4 regions of the Streptomyces africanus genome follow, and region 2 is predicted to be linked to each of the others. Evidence: riboswitches for the same ligand, from Rfam matches in the RefSeq annotation. Region 2 holds a riboswitch; each other region holds the start of a gene.
The links. A riboswitch is a leader RNA that binds a small molecule or an ion and turns the genes downstream of it on or off. The one in region 2 is predicted to bind cobalamin.
Positions count from the first base shown of each region.

Region 1: another riboswitch for cobalamin. It lies ahead of QF034_RS05835 (ABC transporter substrate-binding protein); the one in region 2 lies ahead of QF034_RS27330 (ribonucleoside-diphosphate reductase subunit alpha).
Region 3: another riboswitch for cobalamin. It lies ahead of QF034_RS03025 (energy-coupling factor ABC transporter permease); the one in region 2 lies ahead of QF034_RS27330 (ribonucleoside-diphosphate reductase subunit alpha).
Region 4: another riboswitch for cobalamin. It lies ahead of QF034_RS08830 (cobalamin biosynthesis protein); the one in region 2 lies ahead of QF034_RS27330 (ribonucleoside-diphosphate reductase subunit alpha).

Region 1 is NZ_JAUSYP010000001.1:1,233,425-1,236,264, forward strand. Features, by position in the region: gene QF034_RS05830 (FecCD family ABC transporter permease) at 1-826, opposite strand, end outside; gene QF034_RS05835 (ABC transporter substrate-binding protein) at 823-1,845, opposite strand; cobalamin riboswitch at 1,915-2,104, opposite strand; gene QF034_RS05840 (CoA-binding protein) at 2,196-2,624, shown strand; gene QF034_RS05845 (APC family permease) at 2,758-2,840, shown strand, end outside.
Region 2 is NZ_JAUSYP010000001.1:5,862,792-5,865,631, reverse strand. Features, by position in the region: gene mctP (monocarboxylate uptake permease MctP) at 1-824, shown strand, start outside; gene QF034_RS27335 (GNAT family N-acetyltransferase) at 897-1,403, shown strand; cobalamin riboswitch at 1,456-1,580, shown strand; gene QF034_RS27330 (ribonucleoside-diphosphate reductase subunit alpha) at 1,705-2,840, shown strand, end outside.
Region 3 is NZ_JAUSYP010000001.1:590,817-593,656, reverse strand. Features, by position in the region: gene QF034_RS03040 (energy-coupling factor ABC transporter ATP-binding protein) at 1-58, opposite strand, end outside; gene cbiQ (cobalt ECF transporter T component CbiQ) at 55-804, opposite strand; gene QF034_RS03030 (energy-coupling factor ABC transporter substrate-binding protein) at 810-1,184, opposite strand; gene QF034_RS03025 (energy-coupling factor ABC transporter permease) at 1,181-1,882, opposite strand; cobalamin riboswitch at 1,913-2,273, opposite strand; gene QF034_RS03020 (serine/threonine-protein kinase) at 2,364-2,840, opposite strand, start outside.
Region 4 is NZ_JAUSYP010000001.1:1,878,183-1,881,022, reverse strand. Features, by position in the region: gene QF034_RS08835 (cobyric acid synthase) at 1-468, opposite strand, end outside; gene QF034_RS08830 (cobalamin biosynthesis protein) at 465-1,406, opposite strand; cobalamin riboswitch at 1,508-1,646, opposite strand; gene QF034_RS08825 (hypothetical protein) at 1,788-2,009, opposite strand; gene QF034_RS08820 (inorganic phosphate transporter) at 2,044-2,840, opposite strand, start outside.

The sequences.
Region 1 (2,840 bases), 4.6 Mb from region 2:
GGGCCCGCGCGGCGTGCGGCAGGACCAGCCCGACGAAGCCGATCGCCCCGGCCGAACTGACCAGCGCGGCCGTGAGCAGGGCCGTGACGCACAGCAGCACCAGGCGGGTGCGGGCCACGGACACCCCGAGCGCGGCCGCCGCGTCCTGCCCGAAGGCGAAGGCGTCGAGGGTACGGGCGTACCACAGGCACACCACCAGCGTCACGGCCAGGACGGCCAGGCACAGCCACACATCGGTCCAGCCCGCGCCGCCGAGCGAGCCGAGGAGCCAGAACAGCACGCCCCGGGTCGTCTCGGCGTCGGCGGCGGTCATCACGACGAAGGAGGTGAGCGCGGAGAAGAGCTGCATGGCGGCGACGCCCGCGAGGACGACCCGGTCGGTGGTGCCGCCGAGGGTGTGGCTGAGCAGCAGCACCAGCGCGAAGGACACCAGGGCGCCGAGGAACGCGCCCGCGGACACCGAGACGGCACCGCCGCCCACGCCCAGGACGACGACCACGACCGCGCCGGTGGAGGCGCCGGAGGACACCCCGAGCACGAACGGGTCGGCGAGCGGGTTGCGCAGCAGCGACTGCATCACCGCCCCGCAGACGGCCAGTCCGGCCCCGCACACGGCCGCGAGCAGGGTGCGCGGCAGCCGCAGCTGCCAGACGATCCCGTCGCGGATCGGCGTCAGGTCGGCACTGCCGAGACCGAGATGGGCCGCGACGACGGACCAGACGTCCGCGACCCGGATGTCGGCCGGGCCGACGGTGATCGCCAGGGCCAGGGAGACCACCAGCAGCAAGGCGCCCGCGACACCGAGCGCGGGCCCGCGGACGGTCACTTCACGAGCCCGAACTCGCGCAGTTGGGCGGCGACCTGTTCCACGCCCTCGACCGTGCGGATGGTCGGGTTCATGGCCTGCCCGCTGAGCAGCACGTACCGCTTGTGCCTCACCGCGTCCATGTTCCGGGTCACGGGGTTGGACTCCAGGAAGGCGATCTTCCGCGCGGCCGACTCGGCGGTCTGCGACGTGCGGGTCAGGTCGCCGATGACGAGGACATCGGGGTCACGTTCGGCGACCGTCTCCCAGTTGGTCTGCGGCCACTCCTCGTGCGTGTCGTCGAAGACGTTCTTCGCGCCGAGGGCCCGGGTGATGATGCCGGGCGCCCCGCAACAGCCCGCCATGTAGGGCGACTCGGAGTTGGCGAACCAGTACAGGAGGGTGACGTCCGAGGCGTGGATGCCCTGCGTGGCCTTCGCCATGCGCCGCTGGAGGGAGGCCACGAGCTTGTCGCCCCGCTCCTTCACCCCGAACACGGTGGCCAGGTCGTGTACTTCGCCGTAGACGGTGTCGATGCCCAGCGCCTTGGCGCGCGCGCCGTCGCCGTCGCCGTCGCCGGAGTTGTCCTTGCCGGCGCAGTCCGACGGGGAGACGTACGTGGGGAGGCCGAGCTTCTCGAACTGCTCGCGGGTGGCGACGCCGCCCTTGCCGAGGGTGGAGACGAAGGAGGCGGCGACGAAGTCGGGGTCGGCGTCCAGGACCCGTTCGAAGGACGGGTTGTTGTCGGCGATGCGCGGCACCTTCGCGTTGGCCTTCGCCAGCCCCTTCATCACGGGGTCGGTCCAGGTGGCGGTGCCCGCGAGGCGATCGGCGAGGCCGAGCGAGAGCAGGATCTCGGTGGTGCCCTGGTTGAGGGAGACGGCGTGCTGCGGCGGGGCCTCGACGCGCACCTCGTGGCCGCAGTTGCCGAGCGTGACGGCGGCTTTCGTCGTGGTGGCCTTCGAGTCGCCGCAGCCGGCCAGGAGCAGGGAGCCGACCGCGAGCAGGACGGCGGCACGGGCGGGTCGGGCGAGGGGCACGGAAACCAGTCCTCAGTCGTCGAGGGCTCGATCGCGGAGCCCGGTCGTACGGTGCTCCCCCGCCGCGAACGGCCGCGGGGGCCGCCAGCAGGTCTTCGGACTCGGGTTCGTCCGGTGCGGAGCGCCTTCCCGGACGTCACACGCGCCGTCCAGTGGCCGAGGCCCCGCCCGTCCCCCTCACCGCTGCGCGTCAGTTCCGGATTCGCACCGGATTCCCTGACCCACGTACATGGGTTCGACTGGCCTCGGCAAGCTATCACGGCGAGCTCGGGGGAATCACCGCCCGCCCTGCGCCGTTGCATCCAGGGGAGTCCCCAGCAGCACTTACGCGACGTACGAGGAGGCCGCCGGTGTACGGCGACGAGGCAACGGTCCGCAGGATCCTCACCGAGCTCGGCGACACCTGGGCCGTGGTGGGCCTGTCGTCGAACCGGCAGCGCGCGGCGTACGGCGTCGCCGCCGTGCTCCAGCGCTTCGGCAAGCGCGTCGTGCCCGTGCATCCCAAGGCGGAGACGGTGCACGGCGAGCAGGGGTACGCGAGCCTGGCGGACATCCCCTTCGACGTGGACGTCGTGGACGTGTTCGTGAACAGCGATCTCGCCGGAGCCGTCGCGGACGAGGCGGTCGCGAAGGGAGCGCAGGCCGTGTGGTTCCAGCTCGGCGTCATCGACGAGGCGGCGTACGACCGGACCCGCGCCGCGGGCCTGGAGATGGTGATGGACCGCTGCCCGGCGATCGAGATCCCACGACTTCCTCATCACGGCGTACAGAATTCCTGAAGCGCTTTCCAGGAAATGCCCGGGCCGGGTCAAGGCTGCACAACTCGCCTTCTGCCGCCGGATGACCGATTCCTAATCTGAGGCCTCTTGCTCGCAGAACTCACGAGTTCTTTTATGAGAGGCCCCTTCATTCATGGTGAGCGTCGACCAGGCAGCAGCGGGGGTAAAGGGGGGTCCGGGCGGACTGCGCCGGGACGTCGGACTGATCGGGCTCAT
Region 2 (2,840 bases):
TCTTCATGTACCCGCACTCGATCACGGCGACGCTGTCCTCGAAGAGCCGTGACGTGATCCGCCGCAACACCACGATCCTGCCGCTGTACTCGCTGATGCTGGGCCTGCTCGCGCTGCTCGGTTTCATGGCGATCGCGGCCGGGATCAAGGTGCAGAACGGGCAGCTGGCGATCCCGCAGCTGTTCGAGACCATGTTCCCGGACTGGTTCGCGGGCGTGGCCTTCGCGGCGATCGGCATCGGCGCCCTGGTCCCGGCGGCCATCATGTCCATCGCGGCCGCGAACCTCTTCACCCGCAACATCTACAAGGACTTCATCAAGCCCGACGCGACGCCCGCGCAGGAGACCAAGGTCTCCAAGCTGGTCTCGCTGCTGGTGAAGGTGGGCGCGCTGGCCTTCGTCCTCACCATGGACAAGACGGTCGCCATCAACTTCCAGCTCCTGGGCGGCATCTGGATCCTCCAGACCTTCCCGGCCCTGGTCGGCGGCCTGTTCACCCGCTGGTTCCACCGCTGGGCGCTGCTCGCGGGCTGGGCGGTCGGCATGGTCTACGGCACGGTCGCCGCGTACGGCGTCGCCTCGCCGACCCAGAAGCACTTCGGCGGCTCCTCCAAGGAGATCCCGGGCATCGGCGAGATCGGCTACATCGGCCTCACGGCGTTCGTCCTGAACGTCGTCGTCACCGTCGTCCTGACCTTCGTCCTGAAGGCCCTGAAGGCCCCCGACGGCATCGACGAGACCAAGCCGGAGGACTACACGGCGGACGCGGGCGACCCCGGCGTCCAGGTGGAGCTTCCGCCGGCGACGGCGGGCACCTCGCACTGAGTCGCAGGTGACAACGGGCCGTCGGTGAGAAACCGGCGGCCCGTTGTCATACCCGTCCCGCACACTCGGACCATGGACATCCTCATCCGGCGGTTGAAGCCCGCCGAATACGACGCCCTCGGCGAGATCACCGCCCAGGCCTACCTGACGGACGGCCTCCTCGACTTCGGGGAGAGCGACTGGTACCTCGGCGAACTCAGGGACGTGGCCAGGCGGGCCGCCGCCGCGGACGTCCTGGTGGCCACCCAAGGCGAACACCTCCTCGGTGGTGTCACCTTGGTGCCCTCCGGCGGCCCCATGGCCGACATCGCCCGCCCTGGGGAGGCCGAGATACGGATGCTCGCCGTCGCCCACGAGGCCCGCGGCCGCGGCGCCGGGGAGGCCCTGGTCCGCGCCTGCGTCGACCGCGCCCGTGCGACGGACGGCTGTGTCCGCGTCGTCCTGTCGACGCAGCGCACCATGCACTCCGCCCACCGCATCTACGAACGTCTCGGCTTCGTCCGTGTCCCGGAGCGCGACTGGAACCCGATTCCGGAGCTTCCCGACATCACTCTCCTCACCTACGAGTTGACGCTGTGAAACCGTCGCGACACTACATCTAGGGGTGCTTTCGCCGCCCGGCACAAGATGTATGCTCATGCTCGCTGTCGCCGCAGGGGAATCCGGTGCGAATCCGGAACTGTCCCGCAACGGTGTACTTGTGCGTGTTCGCGCACAGGATTCAGTCCGAGGACCTGCCGACAGCGCGCCCGGCCGCCCGGCCGGTGCGCCCTGACGTCCGGGCCTCGCGGAGTGGGCCGGTGGACGCGACGCCGCGTGCGCTCGCGTGCTGCCCCCTGCCCTGTGTGAGGCCCCCGTGCCGAGCGAGGGAGAGCCCCACGTGACCATCGCGCCAGCCGATCCGGTCTCAGCCGCCGAAAAAGAGCACGACGGTCCCGGTGCCGCGCTGCTGCGGACCCTGACCGAGCTGACCGCCGACCTGCCCGACGCCGACCCCGGCCGGGTCGCCGCCGCCGCGCTGCGCGGCCGGTCCGCGCGGGCCGACGAGTCGGAGTTGCGCGAGCTGGCGACGGAGGCGGCCGCCGGCCTCATCTCCGAGGATCCCGCCTACTCCCGGCTGGCCGCGCGCCTGCTGACGATCGGGATCCGCGCCGAGGCCGCCTCGCAGGGCGTCACCTGCTTCACCGAGTCCGTGGCGGTCGGGCACCGGGAGGGCCTCATCGCCGACCGGACCGCCGAGTTCGTACGCCTCCACGCCGCCCGTCTCGACGCCCTGATCGACACGGCCGCCGACGACCGCTTCGGCTACTTCGGCCTGCGCACGCTGCACAGCCGCTACCTGCTCCGGCACCCGATCACCCGCAAGGTGATCGAGACGCCCCAGCACTTCATGCTGCGCGTCGCCGCCGGTCTCGCCGAGGACGACACCCGCCGCTCCGTCGACGAAGTCGCCGCGCTCTACGGGCTGATGAGCCGTCTCGACTACCTCCCCTCCTCCCCCACCCTGTTCAACTCCGGCACGCGCCACCCCCAGATGTCGTCCTGCTACCTCCTCGACTCCCCCAAGGACGAGCTGGACTCCATCTACGACCGCTACCACCAGGTGGCGCGGCTGTCGAAGCACGCCGGCGGCATCGGCATCGCGTACTCCCGCATCCGTGCGCGCGGTTCGCTGATCCGCGGCACCAACGGCCACTCCAACGGCATCGTCCCGTTCCTGAAGACCCTCGACGCCTCGGTCGCCGCCGTGAACCAGGGCGGCCGCCGCAAGGGCGCCGCCGCGGTCTACCTGGAGACCTGGCACTCCGACATCGAGGAGTTCCTGGAGCTGCGCGACAACACCGGCGAGGACGCCCGCCGTACGCACAACCTGAACCTCGCGCACTGGGTGCCCGACGAGTTCATGCGGCGCGTGAACGCCGACGCGCCGTGGTCGCTGTTCTCCCCGTCGGACGTGCCCGAGCTGGTCGACCTGTGGGGCGAGGAGTTCGACGCCGCGTACCGGGCGGCCGAGGC
Region 3 (2,840 bases), 5.3 Mb from region 2:
GGCCGTCCTCGTAGGCGAAGGACGCGCCCCGCAGGGCGACGAGGGCGGGCTCGCTCATGTCAGCGGCCTTTCCAGTACGAAGGTGAGGACGGCCAGCGCCGCGAGGAGCACGCAACTGGCCGTCGTGAAGCGGACGGAGACACGGGCCTCGGGCACGAGGACGCGCAGGGTGCCGTCGTAGCCGCGCCCGGCGAGTCCGGACTGGAGGCGGACCGCCCGGTCGAAGGCCCGGACGAACGCGGTGGCGCCGAGTCCGCCCAGGGACCGCCAGGCGGCGGCCCGCGTGGTGTGCCCGAGCCGGGCGGCCTGGGCGTCACGGACCCGGCGCACGGAGTCCAGCAGCAGGAAGCTCATCCGGTACGTCACGAGCGCCACGTCGACGACCGGCGCGGGCACCCCGGCCCGGACCAGCCGCGGCAGCAGGTCGGACATGGGCGTGGTGAACGCGAACAGCAGCACACCCAGGGAGGCCGCCGAGGTGCGCAGCAGCAACTCCCCGGCCCGGACCGGCCCGTCACCGGTGAGGGAGACGAAGCCGCCCGGCCCGCCCACCTGCACGAGCAGCGTCAGCGCGCCGGTCACGCAGAAACCCAGCGGCACCCGGTAGGCCCGCCACAGCCGGCGCCCGGGCACGCCCGCCGGACCCAGCAGCACCACCAGGGCGGTCAGCAGCACCAGAGCCGCGCCCGGCCAGGGCGGCAGCGAGATCGCCAGCAGGGTCAGACCCAGGCCGAGGACGGCCTTGTCCACGGGATGGCGGCGGCGCCAGCGACTGCTGTGCGCCGCCGCGTCGATCGGCAGCACGCGGCTCAGGCCCCTTCGGCCGGGGACTTCTCGGCGGTACCGTCCGCCGCGTTCCCGGAGTCCGGCCCCCGCTCCCGCGCCCGCCGCTCACCCTGCCGCCTGCCCCGGCGCAGGCCGAAGTAGTAGGCGAGGACACCGGAGCCCAGGGCCGCCTGGAGGGAGAACAGCGCCGACTCGATCTCACCGGACGGCGGTTCGTACAGGGGGGAGAACCAGGGCTTGTAGTCCGGCTCGATCTCGGTGATCGCCGTCTCCGCTTCGCCGTCGGAGCCGGTGAACGGCTCCTTCTTGTGGTCGCCGAGGCCGAGCGCGAGCGGCAGCACGGCGAGCGCGGCCACGGCGAGCAGCAGCAGAAGGTTGATCTTCGTGTTCCTGCTCATCGGGCCACCTCCTCGGTCTCGCTCCGGGACTGCTTCCCGGCCACGAGCACACCCAGCCGGGTCAGTTCGCCCTTGCTGGACTGCACCAGCAGCCGCATCACGAGGACCGTCAGCAGTCCCTCGCTCACCGCGAGCGGGATCTGGGTGACGGCGAAGATGGAGCCGAACTTGCCGAGCGCGCCCAGGAACCCGCTGCCCGGGTCGGGGAACGCGAGCGCCAGCTGCACGCTGGTGACGCAGTAGGTGGACAGGTCGGCGACGAACGCGGCGGAGAACACGGCGACCATCAGCGGCACGTCGTAGCGGCGCAGCAGGCGGTACACCGCGTAGCCCGCCCAGGGGCCGACGATCGCCATGGAGAAGACGTTGGCGCCGAGCGTGGTCAGACCGCCGTGCGCGAGCAGCAGCGCCTGGAAGAGCAGGGTGATGGTGCCCAGCACCGCCATGACGGGCGGCCGGAACAGGATGGCGCCCAGGCCCGTGCCGGTGGGGTGGGAACAACTGCCGGTGACGGACGGCAGTTTCAGAGCGGACAGGACGAACGTGAAGGCACCGGAGGCACCGAGGAGCAGGGTGCTCTCGGGGTGCTCGCGCACTTCACGGGTGAGCGACCGGACCCCGTGGAGGACGAACGGCGCGGACGCGACGCCCCAGGCGGCCGCGTGCGCCGGCGGCAGGAAACCCTCGGCAATGTGCATGGCTCAGCAGACCCTCTCCAGCACCTCGTGGATGGTTGACGCGCCTTGGCCGGTCTCCTGGCTCACGGGTCCCACCGCCCGTACTCCGCCTTCCCGGGGCCGTGGGCCCTGGCGTCACATTCCCGTCGTCCGCCCGAAGGGCGGGCCGCGCGGCGTCTGGCGCATGCGATCGCAAGGCGCCGGAGCGCCCCCGTGGCGGAGCCACGTGGGCGATTCGGCAACGCGGCGAGCGTGCGTGCCAGACGTCGCGCGGCAGACGGGAATGCGACGCCAGGGCCCTAGGACCCAGTGGCCGCCCGTGAGGGCCGGAGCCGGACTTCCCGATCACAGTGGCGAGGGCCGCACCGGCATCACACCGGATTTCCCGTTCACCAAGGCGTGGTGACAGTAATGCCGGGATAAGGGCCATGACAAGCCAGCCGAGGGGGCGCGCGAGGGGGCGCGTGAAGGGGCGACCGCTCGCACACCGGCGCAGGAGGGCTCAGTCGTCCCCGTCGTCGCCCTCGTCCTCCCCACTGTCCCCGGACTGTGGAGGCTGTTCCTGCTGGGGCTTGTCAGCCTTCTCCGGCGAGCTGTTGCTCGTCTCCTGCGCCGGGCTCGTGGCGCCGGTCGTCGCTTCGGCGGGGGCCGGGGAAGCGGGTGCCGTGGTGGAGGGAGTGACATCGGCCACTGTGCCGGCCGTCGGCGTCGTGGCGGCCGCCGGGGCGGAGGCCAGGGGGTCGGCGGAGTCGGCCGAGTCGCCGGGCGAGGGGGCTGCCGGGCTGCTCGCGGACGGGGACACGTCGGGTTCCGTGCCCTCCGTCGCGGTGTCGTCGGGCGAGAACCACTGCATGCCGGCGAGCATCGCGGCGAGGAAGACGGCCGCCGCGGCCACCGCCGCGGCCGTCCTGCGGTGGTGGCCGAGACCGCCACGGGGCGCGGCGCGACGGGAACGCCCGCCCGAAGCGGTGCGGGACCC
Region 4 (2,840 bases), 4.0 Mb from region 2:
GCGGGCGATCCCCATGTTGACGATGTCGGTCCGCCGCAGATTGATCTCGGCGGGACTGCCCGCCCCCTCACAGATCACCGCGTCATACGTGCCCCGCAACTGCTCCAGACAGTCCAGCACGGTCCCGAGCAGTTGCTGCTGCCGTCCGCCGTGGTACCCGCGTGCGCTGAGCTCCCCGACCGGTTTGCCCAGCAGCACGACCTGGCTGCTGCTCTCGCCGCCGGGCTTGAGCAGCACCGGGTTCATCAGCGCGGTCGGCTCGACGCGGCAGGCCTGCGCCTGCATGGCCTGCGCCCGCCCGATCTCGGCCCCTTCCTTCGTCACGAAGGAGTTGAGGGACATGTTCTGCGCCTTGAAGGGCGCGACCTTGACGCCCTGCCGCACCAGCCACCGGCAGATCCCGGCGGTCACGACGCTCTTGCCGGCGTCGGAGGTGGTACCGGCGACGAGAAGCCCACCGCCCGTCATGACGTACGCCCTTTCGCGATACGGCGCGCGGCGACACAGACGCCGAGCGCGAGCCAGCCGACCCGCCTGGACAGCCGTACGGCCCGTTCGATGTCCCGGGTGGCGACGGGGCGCCCGGCGCCGTTGAGCACGGGCCGGTGCTCGACGCGCCCGCCGTACGACAGGGTCCCGCCCAGCCGCACCCCGAGCGCCCCCGCGAACGAGGCCTCCACGGGCCCGGCGTTGGGGCTCGGATGCCGGTCGGCATCGGCACGCCAGGCGTGCACCGCTCCCCGTGGATCGTCTCCCGCCAGGGCCGCGAGCACGGCGGTCAGCCGGGCCCCCGGCCAGCCCGCGAGATCGTCCAGCCGTGCGGAGGCCCACCCGTAGCGCCGGTAGCGGGCCGACTTGTGCCCGACCATGGCGTCGAGGGTGTTGACGGCCCGGAACCCGAGGAGCCCCGGCACACCGCCGATGGCCCCCCACACGAGCGTGCCCACGACCGCGTCGGAGGTGTTCTCGGCGACGGACTCGACCACGGCCCGGGCGATCCCGTCGGCGTCGAGCGTCTGCGGATCCCGCCCGCACAGATGCGGCAGCCGCGCCCGGGCCCCTTCGACGTCCCCCGCCTCCAGGGCACCCCCGATGGCCTGCGCCTCCCGCGCGAGCGAAGTCCCCCCGACCACGGCCCAGGTGGCGGCAGCCGTCAGCGCGACGGACGCGACGGCGGAGTCCCTCACGGCACGCGAGGCGACGCCCCCGAGCGCGACGGCGCCTCCGGCGCACACCGCGGTGTGCAGCGCGCCCCACCCGCGGTGGTCCCGCCACAACACCCGTTCCACGGCCCCCGCGGCCCGCCCGAACACGGCGACCGGATGTCCTCGGCGGGGATCGCCGAGCAGCAGGTCACCGATCAGACCGGCGGCGGCGCCGTACGCGAAGACGCGACCGGCACCCATGGGCTCAGCCGGCCGCGGGGGCGGGCAGGGGTGGGGTACTGAACCTCGATCGGCAGCCGCGCATGGCGATATGTCCTCACTCAGGGTGTCCACGCCCTGGTTCGACTAGACCGGCGGTGAGAGTTCCTGGCTCCCGGGGATTGCTACCCCGGTGACAGTGGCGGGACCGCGCCGGACTTCCACCGGCTTCCTCTCCTGCCGCCGTACTGGCCCCGGCAGTCCACCACGGCCGGGATCAGCCGTCAACTTGCCGTTGACCTGCGTGGGGAGAGTGTGCAGAAGCCCACACCGGCGCCCCGACGCCGACTTGGCGCCCCCGCCACACGACAACCGGGCGGCACAGGACCGAAGTCCCGTACCGCCCGGCAGAAGTGACCGTGATCAGGCCACGATCAGATAGATCCCGTATCCCACAGCCGCCGCACACGCCGCGAAGCACGCGTAGGCGCCCGTCACCGCGAGTCCCGCGGTCCCGCCCTCGGCGGCCGCCCGCTCGCGGCGGGACAGGCCGGTGATGCCGAGGGTGAACAGGCCCACGAGGGCCACGGTGACCACGAGGCTGACGCCGAAGACGGAGCCGAGGGCCGCCCAGTCGATTTTCATGGCAGAGGTTCTCCTTGTAACCGAGTGGGCGGGATCAGACCGGGGTGGTCGTGGTGGAGGGCCGGCGTTCGACCGGGGCCGGCGCCGGGATCGTGGCGCTCGGCTCGTCCGTGGCCGTGCCACCCGCCGGCGGCGGTGTCACCGCGGCCATCGCCGTGGTCACCACACCGGCCGGCTCCGCCTCGTCGGCGTCGTTGACGTTGGTGTGGTCGACGACCTCACGCCGCGAGAGCTTCCAGATCGCCGCGCTGGAGGCGACGAGGAAGACGGCCACGACCGCGGTGCCCCAGCTGCCGAAGCCGGTGACGTACTCGGCGAGCGCGCCCACCAGGGCCGCCGCCGGCAGCGTCAGGCCCCACGCGACGAACATCCGCGTCGCCGTCGACCAGCGGACGACGCCGCCCTTGCGGCCGAGTCCCGCGCCCATCACCGAGCCGGACACGGAGTGGGTGGTGGAGAGGGAGAAGCCGATGTGCGAGGAGGCCAGGATGACCGTGGCGGCGCTGGTCTGGGCGGCGAAGCCCTGCTGCGGCCGGAGGTCGGTCAGGCCCTTGCCCATGGTGCGGATGATGCGCCAGCCGCCGAGGTACGTGCCGAGCGCGATGGCGAGACCCGCCGAGAGGATGACCCAGGTGGGCGGGTCGGAGTCGGGGGCGACGGCGCCGCCGGCCACCAGGGCGAGGGTGATGACACCCATCGTCTTCTGGGCGTCGTTGGTGCCGTGGGCCAGGGAGACCAGGCCCGCGGAGGCGATCTGGCCGGCCCGGTAGCCCTTCTCGGAGGCCTTGCCGTCGGCCTTCTTGCCGAGGGAGTACGTCAGCCGGGTGGCGA